Regions from separate parts of the Cellulomonas sp. FA1 genome, predicted to be linked through region 2. Evidence: riboswitches for the same ligand, from Rfam matches in the RefSeq annotation. Region 2 holds a riboswitch; the other holds the start of a gene.
The links. A riboswitch is a leader RNA that binds a small molecule or an ion and turns the genes downstream of it on or off. The one in region 2 is predicted to bind thiamine pyrophosphate.
Positions count from the first base shown of each region.

Region 1: another riboswitch for thiamine pyrophosphate. It lies ahead of thiM (hydroxyethylthiazole kinase); the one in region 2 lies ahead of GY42_RS14310 (thiamine ABC transporter substrate-binding protein).

Region 1 covers NZ_LBMY01000001.1:699,665-709,328, reverse strand. Annotated here, with positions in the region: gene argJ (bifunctional glutamate N-acetyltransferase/amino-acid acetyltransferase ArgJ) at 1-307, opposite strand, end outside; gene argC (N-acetyl-gamma-glutamyl-phosphate reductase) at 304-1,368, opposite strand; gene GY42_RS03105 (quinone oxidoreductase family protein) at 1,452-2,435, shown strand; gene GY42_RS03100 (DsbA family oxidoreductase) at 2,432-3,184, shown strand; gene thiD (bifunctional hydroxymethylpyrimidine kinase/phosphomethylpyrimidine kinase) at 3,256-4,797, opposite strand; partial or broken gene GY42_RS18555 (thiamine phosphate synthase) at 4,937-5,419, opposite strand; gene thiM (hydroxyethylthiazole kinase) at 5,470-6,327, opposite strand; TPP riboswitch at 6,319-6,417, opposite strand; gene GY42_RS03080 (TrpB-like pyridoxal phosphate-dependent enzyme) at 6,618-7,928, shown strand; gene GY42_RS03075 (ExeM/NucH family extracellular endonuclease) at 7,988-9,664, opposite strand, start outside.
Region 2 covers NZ_LBMY01000001.1:3,180,534-3,190,197, forward strand. Annotated here, with positions in the region: gene GY42_RS14285 (Na+/H+ antiporter subunit D) at 1-1,044, shown strand, start outside; gene GY42_RS14290 (Na+/H+ antiporter subunit E) at 1,041-1,616, shown strand; gene GY42_RS14295 (monovalent cation/H+ antiporter complex subunit F) at 1,613-2,149, shown strand; gene mnhG (monovalent cation/H(+) antiporter subunit G) at 2,146-2,532, shown strand; gene GY42_RS14305 (DUF4235 domain-containing protein) at 2,557-2,826, opposite strand; TPP riboswitch at 2,955-3,075, shown strand; gene GY42_RS14310 (thiamine ABC transporter substrate-binding protein) at 3,148-4,236, shown strand; gene GY42_RS14315 (ABC transporter permease) at 4,253-5,971, shown strand; gene GY42_RS14320 (ABC transporter ATP-binding protein) at 5,968-7,158, shown strand; gene GY42_RS14325 (SRPBCC family protein) at 7,227-7,985, shown strand; gene GY42_RS14330 (GNAT family N-acetyltransferase) at 8,249-9,352, opposite strand; gene GY42_RS19880 (hypothetical protein) at 9,432-9,664, shown strand, end outside.

The DNA.
Region 1 (9,664 bases), 2.5 Mb from region 2:
CGTCGAGGAAGCCCTCGGGCCCCGTGCTGACGTTCGCCCCGCCCGAGTTGAGGACGACCGCCGAGACGACGCCGTCCGCGACGACCTGGCGCGACCAGACGACCGGCGCGCCCACGACGCGGTTGGTCGTGAACACCGCGGCACCCGCGTGACGCGGCCCGTCGTTGACGACGATCGCGAGGTCCGGGCGCCCGGACGCCTTCAACCCGGCGGTGACGCCGGACGCGCGGAAGCCCGCCGGCGCGGTCACGCCGGGCGACGTGCCGGGTGACGTGCCCTCGAGGGCGGGTCCGAGGTGGTCGGTCACGGGGCGACTCCGTTCCGGGGCAGGCCGAGCGTCTCGGGGAGCCCGAGCGCGAGGTTGAGGGACTGCACGGCACCGCCGGCGGTGCCCTTGACGAGGTTGTCGATGGCCGTCACGGTGACGACGCGGCCCGCGCGCGCGTCGAGCGCGACCTGCACGAGCGCGGTGTTCGACCCCGTGACGGCCGCCGTCGTGGGCCACTGGCCGTCGGGCAGCACGTGGACGAACGGCTCGTCGGCGTAGGCGTCGCGCCACGTCGTGCGCAGGGCGGCCTCGTCGACGTCGACGCCGGGTGCGAGCCGGGCGGTCGCGGTCGCGAGGATGCCGCGCGACATCGGCACCAGCACGGGCGTGAACGACGTGCGCACGTCGGCCGCGCCCGCGCTGCGCAGGTTCTGCGCGATCTCGGGGACGTGCCGGTGCGTGCCGCCGACCGCGTACGGGACGGCCGACCCGAACGCCTCGGACGCGAGCAGGTGCGGCTTGAGGGCCTTGCCGGCGCCCGAGTACCCGTTGGCGAGCACCGCGACGAGGTCGGTCGGGTCGAGCAGGCCCGCCGCGACCCCCGGCTGCAGGCCGAGCGTGACGGCCGTGACGTTGCAGCCGGGCACGGCGATGCGGCGCGCACCCGCGAGCGCCGCGCGCTGGCGGCCACCGGTGACGGCCGTCACCAGCTCGGGCAGGCCGTACGTCCACGTGCCCGCGTGCGGGCTGCCGTAGTACGCCTCCCAGTCGGCCGCGTCCTGCAGGCGGTGGTCGGCGCCGAGGTCGAGCACGACCGGGTCCTCGCCGAGCGACTCGAGCTCGGCGGCGACCTGGCCGCTCGCGCCGTGCGGCAGCGCGAGCACGACGACGTCGTGGCCCGCGAGCGCCTGCGCGGAGGTGGGCTGCAGCACGCGGTCGGCGAGGTCGCGCAGGTGCGGGTGGTGCGTGCCCAGCGGCGTGCCCGCGCTGCTGTGCGCGGTGAGCGTGCCGATGCGCGCCTCGGGGTGGTCGAGCAGCAGGCGCAGGATCTCCCCGCCCGCGTACCCGCTGGCGCCGGCGACCGCCACGGTGAACGTCATGTGCATGAACATACAGTCGGCTGCACACAAATACCAACGACGCGCGGGGAACACACCGCCCCGTCGCGGTGGTTGCGCCAGGCATGCGTGCAGTCGTCGCGACCCGGGCCGGCGGCCCCGAGGTCCTCGAGGTCACCGACGTCCCCGACCCGACCCCGGCACCCGACCAGGTGCTCGTGCGCGTCGCGGCCGCGGGCGTCAACTTCATCGACACCTACCGGCGCAGCGGCACCTACCGTATGCCGTTCCCGCACGTCGTGGGGTCGGAGGGCGCCGGCGAGGTCGTGCAGGTCGGTGCGGACGTCACGACGCTCGCGCCCGGCGACCGCGTCGCGTGGGCGTCCGCGCCCGGCTCGTACGCCGAGCTCGTCGCCGTGCCCGAGGCCCAGGCGCTGCCCGTGCCGCCCGGCGTCGACGACGCGACCGCCGCCGCGCTCCCGCTGCAGGGCATGACCGCGCACTACCTCACCACCTCGACCTTCCCGCTGCGCGAGGGGCACGACGTCCTGCTGCACGCCGGTGCGGGCGGCGTCGGTCTGCTGCTCACGCAGCTCGCGGCCGCGCGCGGTGCGCGCGTGATCGCCACCGTCGGCTCGGCGGACAAGGAGGCGCTCGCGCGCGCGGCCGGCGCGAGCGACGTCCTCCGCTACCGCGAGCTGTCCGACCTCACCACCGAGCTCCCCGCGCTGGTCCGCGACCTCACCGGCGGCCGCGGCGTGCACGTCGTCTACGACGGCGTCGGCAAGGACACGTTCGACGCGTCGCTCGCGTCGCTGGCCCGCCGCGGCACGCTCGTGCTCTACGGCGGGTCGTCCGGGCAGGTGCCGCCGGTCGACCTGCAGCGGCTCAACGCGGGCGGCTCGCTGTTCGTCACGCGCCCCACGCTCGGCGACCACACGGCCACGCGCGACGAGCTGCTGTGGCGCGCGACCGAGCTGTTCGACGCCGTCGCCGCCGGTGCGCTCGACGTCCGCGTCGGCGCCACGTACCCCCTGGCCGACGCGGCCGACGCACACCGCGCCCTCGAGGGGCGCACCACCACCGGAAAGGTCCTCCTGCTGCCATGAGCCTCGACACCCCCGTCTTCGCCGCCCCGCCGCGGACCGTCACCGTCGAGGTCTGGTCCGACGTCGCGTGCCCCTGGTGCTTCATCGGCAAGCGTCGGTTCGCCACGGCGCTGCGCGACTTCCCGCACGCCGAGCACGTCGAGGTCGTGTGGCGCTCCTACCAGCTGTCCCCCGACACCCCCACCGGGCCCGGCCGCCCCGAGATCGACGCGCTCGTCGAGATGAAGGGCCTGCCCCGCGACCAGGTCGCGCAGATGTTCGGCCACGTCACCGACGTCGCCGCGGGCGAGGGCCTTCGCTACGACTTCGACCGCACGCTCGCGTTCAACACGTTCGACGCGCACCGCCTGCTGCACCTCGCGCGCCGCGCCGGTGGCGCCGCGCTCGTCGAGGCGACCATGGAGGCGCTGTTCTCGGCGCACTTCGAGCAGGGCGTCGACCTGGGCGCCGACGGTGCGCTCGTGCGGATCGCCGCGCAGGCCGGGTTCGGCGACCACGGCTGGTCGGACGAGCAGGTCGCGAGCGCCCTCGCGGGCGACGACGCGGCCGACGAGGTCCGCGCCGACCTCGACGAGGCGCGCGCGCTGCGCGTCACGGGCGTGCCGTTCTTCGTCGTCGACCGGAGGTACGCCGTCTCGGGCGCGCAGCCCGCCGAGGTGTTCACGCAGCTGCTCGACGCCGGGTGGCGCGAGGCCAACCCGCTGACCGCCGCCCCGAGCGCCGAGGCCTGCACCGACGGGTCCTGCTGACGCGACGCCGGGCCGGCGCCCGCCCGCGACGGGGGCGCCGGCAGCCGGCCCGTCCTTGCCGCGGGCGGACCTCAGACCCGCGCCGGCGTCGCCTCCCGCCGACGGCCCGGCGGCACGTCCGCGACGAGGTCGACCTGGTCGAAGAACGCGACCTCGTGCTCGCACGAGCGCACGTACGCCGTGAGCATGCGCGCGCGCGTCGCCGCACCGACCTCGCGCGCCGCGGCGTCCGCGAGCGCGCCCGCCTGCGCCGCCGACGCCGCGAACGCCGGGTCGCCGTACGTCACGACCCAGTCGCCGTACGGGTGGTCGGCCAGGTCGCCGGCCCGCGCGAGGATGCGCGCGCCGATGTCGGCGTACAGCCGGTAGCAGGGCAGCACGGCGGCCGCGACCTCGGCGTACGTGCCGGTCGCGCCGACCGCGAGCAGGTGGTCGGTGTACGCCGTCGTGACGGCGGACGCGGGGACGCCGGCGTACCGCCCGCCGGCGAGCCGCTCGTGGTGCAGCGCGGCCTCGACGTCCAGGCACGTGCTCGCGCCGCGGGCCCAGAACGCCTGCGCCTCCCCCGTGGGTGCGAGCTCGCTCGCGCGGGCCAGCACGCGGGAGTACGCCGCCAGGTAGAGCGCGTCCTGGTGCACGTACGCCTCGAACGCCGCGCGCGGCAGCGTGCCGTCCGCGAGCGCGCGCACGAACGGCAGGTCGTCGCACGCGGCCCGCAGCCCGGCGACGACGTCCCACGCCTCGTCGCCGAACGGCCGCGCGCCCAGGGTCGGCGCGTGGTGCAGGTGGTCGACCGGCCCGCGCCCGGAGCCGACGCGCAGCGCCTCGCCCGCGGCGATCGCGCCCGTGAGCCACTGCTTGGCCTCCCCGACCGTGCTCACCCAGTCGGGGCGTCGCGGTCGCAGCGCCGCGACGGCCGCCGACAACGAGCAGCCCGTGCCGTGCGTCGCGGTGGTCGCGACGCGCGGCGCGTCGAGCTCGACGACGGTCGTCGCGTCGACGACCGCGTCGGGGCTCGCGGCGCCGCCCAAGTGGCCGCCCTTGAGCAGCACGACGACGTCGCGCGTGCGAGCCAGTCGGCGCGCCTGGTCGAGCGCGGCGGACCACGTGCGGGCCGTCGGCTCGCGCAGCAGGACGCCGAGCTCGGGCAGGTTGGGCGTCACGAGGTGCGCGGCGCCCACGAGGTCGCGCACGGCGTCCTCGGCGTCCGCGTCGAGCAGGCGGTCGCCGCTGGTCGCGACCATCACCGGGTCGAGCACGACGACCGGCGGCCGCGTGCGCGCGAGCCAGTCGCCCACCTCGAGCGCGACCGCGCGGGTCGCGAGCATGCCGATCTTCACGGCGTCGACGCGCACGTCGTCGCCCACGGCGTCGAGCTGCGCGCGCAGGAACGCGACGTCGGGCACGTGCACGTCGCGCACGCCGTGCGTGTTCTGCGCGACGAGCGCGGTGACCACCGCCATGCCGTACGCGCCGTGCGCCGCGAACGACTTGAGGTCGGCCTGCACACCGGCCCCGCCGGTCGGGTCGGTGCCCGCGACGGACAGCACCCGCACGCGGCTCGCGGGCCGTCCCGTCGTCAGGTCCGTGTCGGCACCCGTCGGCCCGGTCACCGGGCACCGCCCACGACGAGCGCACCGTCCCACGCCGTGACCAGCGCGGCCGCCGCCGCGCCCGGGTCGGGGCCGCGCACACCGCGCTCACGACGGCCATCGCGTGCGCGCCCGCGGCGCGCAGCGCGGGCGCGTCGGACGCGGTCAGCCCGCCGATCGCGACGACCGGCCGCCCGGCGGCGGCGTCGACCGCGCGCCGCAGGCCGTCGAACCCGAGCGCGGGACCGGCCTCGGGCTTGGTGGGCGTGAGTCGCACCGGGCCGCTGCCCACGTGGTCGGCGCCCGGTGCGGCGCGCACGTGCTCGGGCAGCGCGGCCGAGACCCCGATCAGCGCGTCGGCGCCGAGCAGCGCACGGGCGTCGTCGACCTCGAGGTCGCGCTGCCCGACGTGCACGCCGTCGACCGAGGCCCCGCGGGCACGCGCCGCGAGCGCGACGTCGACCCGGTCGTCGACCACGAGCGCCGCGGGCCCGGCGAGACGCAGCGCGTCGGCGACGGCGACCGTGAGGTCGACGAGCTCGCGCACGCTCGCGCGCTTGGCGCGCACCTGGACGGTCCCGACGCCCGCGCGGACGGCCGCACCGGCGACCTGCGCGGGATGGTGCCCGGCACGGGCGCACACGTCCGCGTCGAGCACGAGGTAGACGCCCCCCGGCAGGGCGGGTGCCGCGCTCACGCCGGCACCGCCGCGGCGTCGAGCACGCGCGCACCCAGCGCGTCGGGCGTCAGGCGGTACAGCTCGTCGACGAGCGCGACCTGGAACGACGCGGGGCCGTGCGCGTCGCGCGCGGCCCGCTCGGCGGCCACGCCCAGCGCGGTCGACGCGCCGACCGCCGCGGTGAACGGGTCGGTCACGGCGGCGAACGCCGCGACGAGCCCGCCGAGCGCGCACCCGGCCCCCGTGATCGCCGTCAGCAGCGGGTCGCCGACGGCCAGCCGCACGGTCGTCGTGCCGTCGGTGACGAGGTCGACCGGCCCGGACACCGCGACCACGCCGCCGGTCAGCGCGGCGACGGCGACGGCCGCGTCGGCCGCCGCGTCGACGCCGTCGAGCGCGTCGACGCCGCGCCCGCCCGACGCGTGGCCCGCGAGCGCGCGGACCTCGCTCGCGTTGCCGCGCACGACCGCGGGCCTCTCCGCCAGCAGCGCACCGGCCAGGCGCGTGCGCACCGACAGCACGCCGACCGCCACGGGGTCGAGGACCCACGGGACGCCCGCGCCGGCCGCCGCGGCGACGGTCGGCGCGACGCACGCGCGCTGGTCGGGGCCGGGCGTGCCGAGGTTGACCAGGACGGCGCCCGCGACGCCCGCGAGCTCCTGCGCCTCACCCGGCACCGCGGCCATCGCGGGCGACGCGCCGAGTGCGAGCAGGGCGTTGGCGACGAGGTTCGTCGTCACCTCGTTGGTGAGGCACTGCACCAGCGGCGTGCGCTCACGGACGGCCGCGAGCGCGGCGGCCGCCGCGGCGGCCAGGTCGTCCGGCGGGGCACCCGTGCGGTGCGGGGCGGACGGGAGGACGGCAGACGTCATGGTCGACATCCCTTCGCTCGTGCTAACGAGATCAGGTTCGACGGGTGTGATCTCAGCCCGGCTCGGTACCGGGCACCCCGTGTCGCGGACCACCGTAGCAACACCGCGCACGCCCTCCCAGGAGCGTCCGCGCCGCGGGCCGGGGCGCACGTCGCCCCTGGTCGTGGACGTGCCCGCCGGGCGCGGGCGCGCGCCGCTACCCTCGCGGTGCGGGTCGCCGACGCCCGGGGGCGGCGGACGTGACCCGCGTCCGCCACCGCGCGCGTGCGCGCCCGACCCTGCGAGGCGACATGACGACCTCCCCCGACGCGACCCGACCCGCCGTGCTCACGGACCCCGTCGGCACCGTGGTGCCGTCGAGCGTGCCGACGCACTGGTACAACCTCGCGGCGGACCTGCCCGAGCCGTGCCCACCGGCGCTGCACCCGGGTACGCGCGAGCCCCTGACGCCCGACGACCTGGCGCCGCTGTTCCCGATGGCGCTCATCGCGCAGGAGGTCTCGACCGAGCGCTGGGTGGAGATCCCGCAGACCGTGCGCGAGATGTACGCGCTGTGGCGGCCGTCGCCGCTCGTGCGGGCGCTGCGCCTCGAGCGCGCGCTCGGCACCCCGGCGAAGATCTACTACAAGTACGAGGGGGTCTCGCCGGCCGGGTCGCACAAGCCCAACACGGCGGTCGCGCAGGCGTACTACAACGCGGTCGAGGGCATCACGCGGCTCACCACCGAGACCGGCGCGGGCCAGTGGGGCGCGTCGCTGTCCATGGCGTGCGCGCTGCTCGGGCTGGACTGCGAGGTGTGGCAGGTCCGCGCGTCGTACGACGCCAAGCCGTACCGCCGCATGCAGATGGAGACCTACGGCGCGACGTGCCACGCGTCGCCGTCGGACCTCACCGAGGCGGGGCGCGCGATGCTCGCCACCGACCCGACGACCACGGGCTCGCTCGGCATGGCGATCAGCGAGGCCGTCGAGTCGGCCGCGAAGGACCCGGCGGCGCACTACGCGCTGGGCTCGGTGCTCAACCACGTGCTGCTGCACCAGAGCGTCATCGGCGTCGAGGCGCTGGCCCAGCTCGACGAGATCGGCGAGACCGCCGACGTCGTGTTCGGGTGCGCGGGCGGCGGGTCGAACCTCGGCGGCCTGTCGTTCCCGTTCCTGGGCCGCAACCTGCGCGACGGGACCACGACGCGCGTGGTCGCGTGCGAGCCGGCGGCGTGCCCGTCGATGACGCAGGGCGAGTACCGGTACGACTTCGGCGACGTCGCGGGCCTCACGCCGCTGCTGAAGATGCACACGCTCGGCAAGGACTTCGTGCCGCCCGCGATCCACGCCGGCGGGCTGCGCTACCACGGCATGGCACCCATGGTGTCGCACGCGTACGAGCTGGGCCTCATGGAGGCGATCGCCGTCGAGCAGGACGCGGCGTTCGCGGCGGGCGTCGAGTTCGCGCGCGCCGAGGGGCTCATCCCCGCGCCGGAGTCCACGCACGCGGTCGCCGGCGCCCTCGCGCACGCTCGCGCCGCGACGACCGACGAGACGATCGTCATCGGCCTGTCGGGCAACGGCGTGCTGGACCTGCCCGCGTACAGCGACTACGTCTGACGCGGCACGACGACGGGGCCCGGCCGGATCTCTCCGGCCGGGCCCCGTCGTCCGTCGCGTCAGCCGCGGACCGACACCGTGCGGCTCGTGCTGCCCGCGACGTTCGTCGGGTCGGACGGGACGAACACCGCGGTGAGGCGGTGCGTGCCGCTGCCGAGGTCGCGCGGCACCGTGCCGACCGCGACGCCGAGCACGACGTTCGCGCGCGCCACGACCCGGTCGCCCTCGCGCAGCTCGACCGTGCCGGACGGCACGCGCCACGTGTCGAGGGCGACGGTCGCGACCCACGCCGACGGCACCCACCGGGACAGCGGCGACTGCACGACGTTCAGCGTCGTCGTGCTGGTCGCCTGCTCGACCGTGACGGTCACCGGCTCCGACTGCGAGCCCGCGACCGCGTCGGTCCCGGCCCACCGGGCCACGACCTCGTAGGTCCCCGCCGCCGTGGCCGCCGGCAGCGTGAACGTCGCGCGGCCGTCGCGCAGAGCGGCCGTGCCGAGCACGTCGTCGCCGACGACGAACTCGACCGCACCCGTCACCGGGGCGTCGGCCGTGACCGTCGCGACCAGGCGCACGCGCTGCCCCCACGTGCCGTGCACGTGCGAGTCGGGCGAGGCCGTGAGCGTCGTGGTCGACGCGGGCAGACCCGCCTCGACCGTGACGGGCACCGTCGCCGTCGTGCCGCTGGGTGCGGCCACGACCGTCAGCGCGTGCTCACCGGGCTCGACGCCCGCGGGCACCGTGACCGTGACCTGGGCCGACGCGTCGGGCCCGTCGCCCCGCACGAGCGGGAACGACCCGAGCGACTGCTCGCCCCACAGCACCTCGACCGCGGTGTTCTCCGGGGCCCCGAGGCTCGTGAGGTTGATCCCGCCGACCGTGAAGGTCAGCTCGTCGCCCGGTGCCACCGGCGCGTCGAGCGCGGGCACCGACACCGCGCGCTCGGCGAAGTCCGGCGTCAGCCCCGGGTGCGCCCGCAGGTACGCGATCCAGGCGTCGCGGTCGATGAGGCCCGAGTCCGCCGTGGCCGTGCCCTGCGAGAACACCCGGAAGTTGTCGCCGCCCTGCGCGAGGAACGAGAACGTGCCGATGCGGTACTCCCCCGCGGGGTCGATCGGCGCGCCGTCGACCGTGACCGACGTGATGCGGTCGCCCAGCGGCCGCGTCGCGTCGTACGTGTACGCGACGTTGTCCGACAGCCCCAGCTGCAGGTACGGGCGGCTCGGGATCGTGCCGTCCGGGTTGGTCTGCCACTGCTGCTCGAGCATCGTCACCACCTGGTCGCCCGTGAGGGTCGTGGTCCAGAGGTTGTTGACGAACGGCAGCACCGCGTTGGCCTCGGCGTACGTGATCGTGCCGTCGGGCGCGTACAGCAGCTCGGCACGCAGGCCGCCGGGGTTGACGACGCCGATGTCGGCACCGCCGCGCTCCGGGGAGGCCAACGTGTCGAGCAGCGCGTCCGCCACGAGGTTGCCGAGCGCCGACTCGCGGCTGCGGTCGTCCCGGCCCGTCGTCGTGCCCGGGGCCGAGCCCTGGTACACGCCGCCGACGTACGCGCCGCCGCTGAACGCGGTCGTGACGTCCGCCGTGACCGAGCCGACCGGCTGCGCACCGACCTCGTTCGCGTACGCGAGCGCCGCGTCGACGATCGTCTTGACCTCGGCCACGCGCGGGTAGGCCGCGACGAGGTCGGCGTCGGCCGTCGTGGTGCGCGCGACGTTCTCCGCGGTCACGGC
Region 2 (9,664 bases):
TTCCTCGTCGCGATCGCCGGCGTCTACGCCGCGACCGGCACCGTGAACCTCGCGCAGCTCGCGCTGCGCCTGCCCGAGATCGACCCCGGCGTGCGGCTCGTGCTGCAGTCCATGCTGCTGCTCGCGTTCGGCATCAAGGCGGCCGTGTTCCCGCTGTCCGCGTGGCTGCCGGACTCCTACCCGACCGCGCCCGCACCCGTCACCGCGGTGTTCGCAGGCCTGCTCACCAAGGTCGGCGTCTACGCGATCATCCGCACGCAGACCCTGCTGTTCCCCGGCGGGCAGCTCGACGACGTGCTCATGTGGGTGGCCCTGGCGACCATGCTCGTCGGCATCCTCGGCGCGGTCGCGCAGGACGACGTCAAACGACTCCTGTCGTTCACGCTCGTCAGCCACATCGGGTACATGGTGTTCGGCGTCGCGCTGGGCTCCCAGCACGGCTGGACCGCCGCGATCTACTACGTCGCGCACCACATCACCGTGCAGACCGCGCTGTTCCTCGTCGTCGGCCTCGTCGAACGCTTCGGCGGGACGACGTCGCTCGACCGGCTCGGCGGGCTGGCGAAGATGGCCCCGGTGCTCGCGATCCTGTTCTTCGTGCCCGCGATGAACCTCGGCGGCATCCCGCCGTTCTCCGGGTTCCTCGGCAAGGTCGGGCTGCTCGAGGCCGGCGTCGAGCTCGGCACGCCGCTCGCGTACGCGCTCGTCGTCGGGTCCGTCGTGACGTCGCTGCTCACGCTGTACGCGCTCATCAAGGCGTGGAACAAGGCGTTCTGGCAGACGCCGCCCGAGCCGCTGCCCGCGCACCGCGTGCCGCTGCTCATGGTCGTGCCCACCGCCGCGCTCGTCGTCGTGAGCCTCGCGCTCACCGTCTTCGCCGGCCCGCTGTACGGCTACACCGAGCGCGCCGCGCAGACCCTGTCCGACCGCACGTACGTCCAGGCCGTGCTGCCGGACGGGCAGCGCGGCGAGGGCGAGTCGCAGCGCGCCGCCGACGAGGACGTGGAGGCCGGCACGGCCCCGCAGGACGGGGGTGAGGGATGAGCCTGCACCCGCGCCGCACCGGCTGGCGCTTCCAGTGGGTGACGATCCTGTGGCTCACCGCCGTGTGGGTCCTGCTGTGGGGCGACGTCTCGTGGGGCAACGTCGTCAACGGCGCGCTGCTCGGCGTGCTCGTCACCACCGGGCTGCGCATGACGCCCGTCGACTTCCACGGCCGCGTGCACCCCGCCGCGCTCGCCGTGCTCCTCGGGCGGTTCGCGCTCGACCTGGTGCGCGCGTCGTTCGAGGTCAGCCTCGTCGCGCTGCGCCCCCGGTACACGCCCCGCGGCGCCGTGATCTGCGTGCAGCTGCGCAGCCACTCCGACCTGTACCTCACGCTCACGGCCGAGCTCGTGTCGCTCGTGCCCGGCTCGATCATCGTCGAGGCGCACCGGCTCACCGGCCGGCTGTACGTCCACGTGCTCGACGTCGAGACCAGCGGCGGCATCGAGAAGGCCCGCCAGAACGTCCTCGACCAGGAGGCCCGCGTGCTGCGTGCGCTCGGATCCGACGCCGAGCTCGCCGAGGCGGGCCTGAGCCGCAGCCGACGCGCGCGGGAGGTGGCGGCCCGATGACCGTGTTCGACGTCGTCGTCCTCGTGTGCGCCGCGCTGCTCACCGTCGGAGCGACCCTCGCCGTGATCCGCGCCGAGCGCGGCCCGTCGATGCTCGACCGCACCATCGCGCTCGACATCGTCGTCACCACCGTGATCGCGGGCGTCGCGCTCTACGCCGCGGTGTTCCGCCGCGCGGACGTCGTGCCGCTGCTCGTCGTGCTGTCGCTCGTGGGGTTCGTCGGGTCGGTGACCGTCGCGCGGTTCGCGGCCGTCGAGCCCGAGGGCGAGGGACGCGTGCGCACGCGCGAGGAGGTCGCCGCCGAGGAGGCCGAGAAGCGCCGCCTCGAGCAGGAGGAGCTGGCCGAGCGCCGCGCGCGCCGCCGCGCCGCGCTCGAGGCCGCGCGGGACGCGGTGCCGGCCGCGGCGACGGGGCCGGACCGCGACGCGTCGGAGCCGGCGACCGAGCCCGTGCCCGAGAGCGCGCGCGACACCGTCGAGGACGAGCCCGACCCCGAGCACCACGGCGGGCCGGCGGACGAGGAGACGCGATGACCCAGGACCAGTGGACCACCGTCGCCGACGTCGTCTCGGCGGTGTGCCTGCTCGGCGGCGCGTTCTTCGCGCTCGCGGCCGGCGTCGGCGCGCTGCGGTTCCCCGACCTGCTGTCCCGCATGCACGCGGCGACCAAGCCGCAGGTGCTCGGGCTCGTGCTCGTGCTCGTCGGCCTCGCGCTGCGGCTGCGCGAGGGCGGCGCGGTGTGGGCGCTCGTGCTCGTCGCGGTGTTCCAGATGCTCACGGCGCCCGTCGCGGCGCACATGGTCGGCCGTGCCGGGTTCCGCACGGGCAAGGTCCGGCAGGACCTGCTCGTCGTCGACGAGCTGTCCCGCGACCTGGCGGCGACGCGTCAGACGGACGAGGGCGGCCGCCCGGACTGACCCGCGACGCCCGCCCGCGCGACGTCAGCGGGAGATGCGCCCCGCGAACTTCGCCGTGCCGCGCGTCGCGATCACGCGCGACAGCGCGACCGCGGCACCCGTGATGACCGCCGCGAGGGCGACCTCGCTGAACTTCACGTCCTCCGCGGTCGAGTCGGCCTGCGGCGGCTTGTGGCCCTTGGCCTTCTGCCACACCGAGTCGATGATCTTCTGCACCAGCCACGCAGCACCCAGGGCCACGCCCGCACCGACGATCTTCGCGACCATCGACTGCTTCTGCTCGTCGTCCGACATGTGCGCCTCCTGTGCTCGTCCGCGTGCCCGGGCGCCGCGCGGTGCGCGTGCCCTCGCCTGCACGGACGCTACCCGGCCCGGACCCTGGGCACAGTTCGGGGCGCCCACGTGGCGGGGCTAGGATCGTGCGCGAACGACAGGGGAGCGTCCGTCCCGCGTGCGGGGCGAGGACGCTGAGAGTGCGGACCACCGCAGACCCTCGAACCTGATCCGGTTGATACCGGCGTAGGGAGTCGGGCTTTCTCTCCTCCCGCGGTCGGCGTGCCCGCGCGGCACGACGAGCGCTGGACCCCTCCGACGACGACGGAGGAGCACCACCACATGACGACCCACCGCGGCCCTCGTGCCGCACTGGCCGCCGCGACCACCCTCGTGGCCCTCACCGCCTGCTCGGCCCTGGGGACGGGCGACGCGGCCACGCCCGACGCGACCGGCGGCGCGTCCGGCGGCACCGTGACCCTCGTGACGCACGAGTCGTTCGGGCTGTCCGACGGGCTGCTGGAGAAGTTCGAGCAGGACAGCGGGCTGACCGTCCAGGTCGTGCAGCAGGCCGACGCGGGCGCGCTCGTCAACCAGCTCGTCCTCACCAAGGACGCGCCGCTGGGCGACCTCGTGTACGGCATCGACAACGCGTTCGCGTCGCGCGCGCTCGACGAGGGCGTCGTCGTCCCCGCCGACGTCACGGCACCCGCGGCGGCCGACGCGCAGACGTACGCCGTGCCGGGCGACGACGACGGCGCGCTCACCGCGATCGACCTGTCCGACGTGTGCCTCAACGTCGACTCGACGTGGTTCGCCGACAAGGGCGTGACGCCGCCGACGACGCTCGAGTCGCTGCTCGACCCGGCCTACCGCGACCTCGTCGTCGTGCCGGACCCCGTGACGTCGTCGCCCGGGCTGGCGTTCCTGCTGGCGACCGTCGGGGCGTTCGGCGAGGACGGCTGGGCCGGCTACTGGGCGGGCCTGCGCGACAACGGCCTCAAGGTCGCCGACGGCTGGTCCGACGCGTACTACACGGACTTCTCCGGGGCCGGTGGCGACGGGCCGCGGCCGGTCGTGCTGTCGTACGCGTCGTCGCCGCCCGTGACGGTCCCCGAGGGCGGGGACACGCCGCGCACCGCCGCGCTGCTCGACACGTGCTTCCGCCAGGTCGAGTACGCGGGCGTGCTCGCGGGCGCGAAGAACCCCGAGGGCGCTGCGCAGCTGCTCGACTTCCTGCTGTCCGACGACGTCCAGGCCGACATCCCCGGCTCGATGTACATGTACCCCGTGAGCTCGTCGGTCGACCTGCCCGACGACTGGGCGCGGTGGGCGCCGCTGGCCGAGAAGCCGTTCGAGGTCGCGCCCGCCGACATCGCGGAGCACCGCGAGGAGTGGCTCAGCACGTGGTCCGACACGGTCATCGGCTGACCGGGCGGCCCACGACGTGACGACGACGCTCGCGCGCGGACCCGCCCCGACGGCCCCGGCCGCGGGGCGGGCCGCGCGCGTGCGCACCGCCCTCGCGTGGGGCGCGGCCGTCGCCGTGCCCGTGCTGTTCCTCGGCGTGTTCTTCGTGCAGCCCGTCGCGGAGATCGTGGGCCGCGGGTTCGTCACCGACGGGCGCCTCGACCTGTCGGGGTTCGCCGAGGTGTTCGCGCGGCCCCGCACGTGGCGCGTCGTCGGGCAGACCCTCGCGCAGGCCGCGCTCGGCACGGCGGGCGCCGTGCTGCTGGGCGTGCCCGGCGCGTACGTGCTCTACCGGTGCCGGTTCCCCGGGCGCGGCGCGCTGCGCGCGTTCGTCACCGTGCCGTTCGTGCTGCCGACCGTCGTGGTCGGCGTGGCCTTCCGGTCGCTGCTCGTCGACGGCGGCCTGCTGGGCGGGCTCGGCCTCGACGGCACGGTCACCGCGGTCGTGCTCGCGCTCGTGTTCTTCAACTACGCGGTCGTCGTGCGGACCGTCGGCGGCATGTGGGAGCGCCTCGACGAGCGCACCGAGCAGGCCGCACGCGCGCTCGGCGCGTCGCCGTGGCGCGTCCTGACCACCGTCACGCTGCCCGCGCTCGGCCCCGCGATCGCGTCCGCCGCGTCCCTCGTGTTCCTGTTCTGCGCGACCGCGTTCGGCACCGTGCTGGTGCTCGGCGGGCGCCGGTACGGCACGGTCGAGACCGAGATCTGGATCCAGACCACGCAGTTCCTCGACCTGCGCGCGGCGGCCGTGCTGTCGGTCGTGCAGCTCGTCGTCGTCGCCGCGGCCCTGACCGTGGCCGGGCGGGCGCGGGCCCGCACCGAGCGCGCGCTGAGCGTCGGCGGGCCCGCCGCGGCGCACCCCGTGCGGCTGCGCGAGCCGCTCGACGCCGTCGCCGTCGCCGTCACCGCCGTCGCGGTGCTCGGGCTGCTCGCGCTGCCGCTGGTCAACCTCGTGGTCCGCTCGCTGCGCACGCCGCGCGGCTGGGGCCTCGACAACTACGCCGCGCTCGCGGTGCCGCAGGACACGCTCGCGGTGAGCGCCTGGCACGCGGCCAGCACGTCGCTGCGCACGGCCACCGACGCGACCGTGATCGCGCTGGTGGTCGGGGGGCTCGTCGCGCTCGTGGTGTCGCGGCGCCCGCGCGGCACGGCCGCGCGGCGCGCCGTCGGGGGGCTCGACGCGCTGTTCATGCTGCCGCTGGGGGTGTCCGCCGTGACCGTCGGGTTCGGGTTCCTCGTCGCGATGGACGCACCGCTCGGCCTGCCCGTCGACCTGCGCACGTCACCCGCGCTCGTCGCGGTCGCGCAGGCCGTCGTCGCCGTGCCGCTCGTCGTGCGGACCGTGCTGCCCGTGCTGCGCGCGATCGACCCGCGGCAGCGCGAGGTCGCCGCGACGCTCGGCGCCCCGCCCGGGCGCGTGCTGCGGACCGTCGACCTCGCGGTCGCCGCGCGGGCCGTGGGCCTCGCCCTCGGGTTCGCGTTCGCGGCGTCCCTCGGGGAGTTCGGGGCCACGTCGTTCCTCGCACGCCCGCAGGAGCCGACGCTGCCCGTCGTGATCTTCCGGCTGCTGGGACGCCCCGGCGCCGAGAACTACGGTGCGGCGCTCGCCGCGTCGGTGCTGCTGGCCGCGCTGACGGCGGGCATCGTGGCGGTGTGCGAGCGGCTGCGCCGCCCGGGGATCGGAGGTGCGTGGTGAGCGACGGGCTGCAGGTCGCCGACGTCGTCGTGCGGTACCCGGGCGCGGAGCGCGCCGCGGTCGACGGCGTCGACCTGGCCGTGCCCACCGGGGAGGTCGTCGCGCTGCTCGGCCCGTCCGGCTGCGGCAAGTCCTCGCTGCTGCGGGCCGTCGCGGGCCTCGAGCCGCTGGCCGGCGGCGACGTCGCGTGGGACGGCGTGCCGGTCACCGGCGTGCCCGTGCACCGCCGCGGGTTCGGGCTGCTGTTCCAGGACGGTCAGCTGTTCGCGCACCGCGACGTCGCGGGCAACGTCGCGTACGGGCTGCCCGCGGGCGTGCGCCGCGACCGGGCGGCGCGCACGGCGCGCGTCGCCGAGCTGCTCGACCTCGTGGGGCTGCCCGGCACGCAGCGGCGCGACGTCGCGACCCTGTCGGGCGGCGAGCGGCAGCGCGTCGCGCTCGCCCGCGCGCTCGCGCCCCGACCCCGGCTGCTGCTGCTCGACGAGCCGCTGTCCGCGCTCGACCGCGGCCTGCGCGAGCGGCTCGCGCTCGACCTGCGCGACGTGCTCGTGGCGACCGCGACCACGGCGCTGTTCGTCACGCACGACCAGGACGAGGCGTTCGCCGTCGCCGACCGGGTCGCCGTCATGGACGCCGGGCGCCTGCTGCAGGTCGCGTCGCCCGCCGACCTGTGGGCGCGGCCCGCGTCGCGGCGCGTCGCCGAGTTCCTCGGGTACGAGGCGTTCGTGCCCGTGCCCGCGGCGGGGGACGCCGTGCCGCCCGCCGTCGCCGCGCTCGTCGGGGCCGCGCGCGCCGCCGGGGTCGCCCTGCTGCCCGCCGGGGGCGTGCTCGCGCTCGCGGCGGGTGCGTTCGTCGTCGTCCCGGGCGGCGAGGGCGCCGAGCGCGGGGGAGCCGACCACGCGGCCGGTGCCGCGGCCGACGGCCCGGGGTCCGGCGGCACGGTGCCCGGCGCAGCGTCCCGGTCCGCCGTCGGGGGGCCCGCCAGCGACGACCGACACCATGCCGGTGCCGCGGTCGACGGGCGGGTCGAGGTCGTGCGGTCGCGGCGGGGGCGGACCGAGGTGGTCGTCGACGTCGCCGGCGTGGGCCGTGTGAGTGCGCTCGCACCCGCGGGCTGGACGTGCGCGGCGGGTGAACGCGTCGCCCTGCGGGTCGACGCCGCTGCGGTCGCGGGCCTGCCGGGCTAACGTCGCGGGTACGGGTCGTCGACGCCCCGTCGGACCCGCAGGCCGCCGTGGAACCGAGGTGAGCAGCCATGATGCTCGATCGTCGTGAGGTCGTCTCCGTGGACGTCGACGCACCCGCCGCCATCGTGTGGGCGCACCTGCGCGACCCCGACCTCATCGCGCGGTGGTTCGGCTGGGACTCCGACACGCTCGACGCCGAGATCCGGCAGATCTTCCGCGGGGCCGTGCACGAGCACGAGGAGCACGCCGACGGCGTCGCGACCCGGACGCTCGAGCTCGGGCACCACGACCGGATCGTCGTCACGACGCGCGACGACACGCCCCGCCGCTCGCACGTCGCGCTCACGCGCCGCAGCCACGCCGGGCTCGCCCCGTTCGACGGCGTGTTCGACGAGATCGACGAGGGCTGGACGCAGTTCCTCCAGCAGCTCGCGTTCGCGCTCGACGTGCACCTCGGGCAGGACCGCGTGACGCTCTCGGCGCACGGCCTGGACGCGGGCGACCGCAGCGACCCGCTGCTGTTCCGTGCCGGGCTGCACGGGATCCGCGGCCTGCCGGTCGGCGGGCACGTCGAGGTCGTGCGGCCCGACGGCTCCCGGCTCGGCGGGACGCTGCGCTACCGCGGCGAGCACCAGGTGGGCATCCACCTGCACGGCATCGCCGAGTCGCTGCTCGTGCTCGTGATGCGGCCCGCCGCCGCGCACCCGCCGCACGGCACGATCGACGCGACCCTGTCGACGTACGGCCTCGACGACGAGGTGCTCGCCGAGGCCCGCCGCCGGTGGGCCGGCTGGTGGGGCGCCCCGCAGCGAGCCGCGGTGCTCTGACCCGGGTCGTCCGCAGCGCGTGGCGCCCACTGGTCACTTCGGTGCACCCGGTGGCGACCACTGGTCACTTCGGGAGCGGATGTCCTGCCTGGGGTGCCCCGAAGTGACCAGTGGCGGTGCTGGGTGAGTCGCGCGTGGGTCGGGTGGCGGTGGGTCGGGTGGTGCGGTGGGTCGGGTGGTGGTGGGCCGGGGGTGGCTCGGGGGCGACTGCGCCGGGGGCGTGAGCGTGGGTTGCGAGCGCCGGTGGTCAGACCGGGTTCGCCTCAGAGGGGGAGCTGCCAGACGCCCGTGCCGCCCGCCGGGCGGAAGCCCAGCGCGACGTTGATCGCGAGCATCCAGCGGTTCTCCTCGGCGTTCCACGTGCTGATGCGGCGGACCTGCGGGCGGCGCGCGACGAGCGCCTGCAGCTGGACGGCCTTGGCGAGCATGCCGAGGCGGCGGCCGCGGTGCTCGCGCAGCACGAGCGTGTCCTCCTGCCACACGAAGTCCTGCGTGTGCGGCGGCATCATGAAGCCCGAGTACGCGACCAGCCGCCCCGACGGCACGTGCTCGACCGCCGTCGTCAGCCGGTGCTCGTCGCGCTCGGTGTACTCCGCGTCGAGCGCGCGCACGCGCGCGGCGTCCCAGCACTCCTCCTCGACCGCGAGCCCGCCCGTCGGCTCGTCGGTGCTCATGCGCGTGCGCAGCTCGGCCATCGCGTCGAGCCACGCGTCGGGCGTCGCGTCGTCCCACGTCACGGTGCGGTAGTCGGGCCCCGCGGCGGCGACGGCAGCGGCCCGGTGCGCCGCGAGCGCCGCGGCGTCGACCGGCAGCGTGAGCCGCGAGTGCCGGGCCACCTGCTCGAGCCGCCAGCCGCGCGCGAGCGCGAACCGCACGCCCGCGTCGTCGGCGGACACCCGGCCCTCCCCCGTCGGGGCGGCGAGCGTGCCCGGGCCGGGCGCGGGCTCGGTGGCCTGGTCGGTCTCGGCCATCAGGTGCGTGCGGCCGGCGGCGCGCGCCGCGTCGAGCGCGGCCGCGTGCAGCGCCGCGCCGACCCCCGTCGCGCGGTGCTCGGGCCTCACCCCCACCTCGAGCCACCCGGTGTGGGTGTTGTCCCGCTGCGGCAGGTCCAGGCACGCGAACCCGATCACGGCGGCCGGGTCGGCGATGTCGGCGACGGCGTCCACCGCGAGCAGCCGGACGCGCCGCTGGTACTCCTGGTGCTGCAGCCGGGACAGCGACCGGCGCGCCGTCGTCGTGAAGTCGTCGGTGCCCCACGTCGCGCGCACGACCGCGTTCTGGGCGTCGACGAGCCCGTGCAGCAGCGCCGCGTCGGGGGCGTCGAGCGACGACGGTACGGGCAGCTCCAGCACGGTCCACGAGGTCATGCGTCCACGATCCATCGCGGCGCGTCTCACGTCGACGTGTTTGCCGCCCGCACCGGACCCCGGGCCCTAGCCTGCTCGGATGCCGTGGTGGGAGATCGTCGGGTGGGTCGGCTCGGTCCTCGTCGTGCTCTCGCTCATGCAGGCGCGGGTGTGGCGGTTCCGCGTGATGAACCTCGTCGGCGCGGTCCTCGCGACCACGTACAACGCGGTCTTCGGCATCTGGGCGTTCGCGGCCATGAACGGCGCGATCGCGGTGATCGACGTCTACTGGCTGTGGCGCCTGCGCCGCGAGCGTTCCGACGCCGCGGTGTA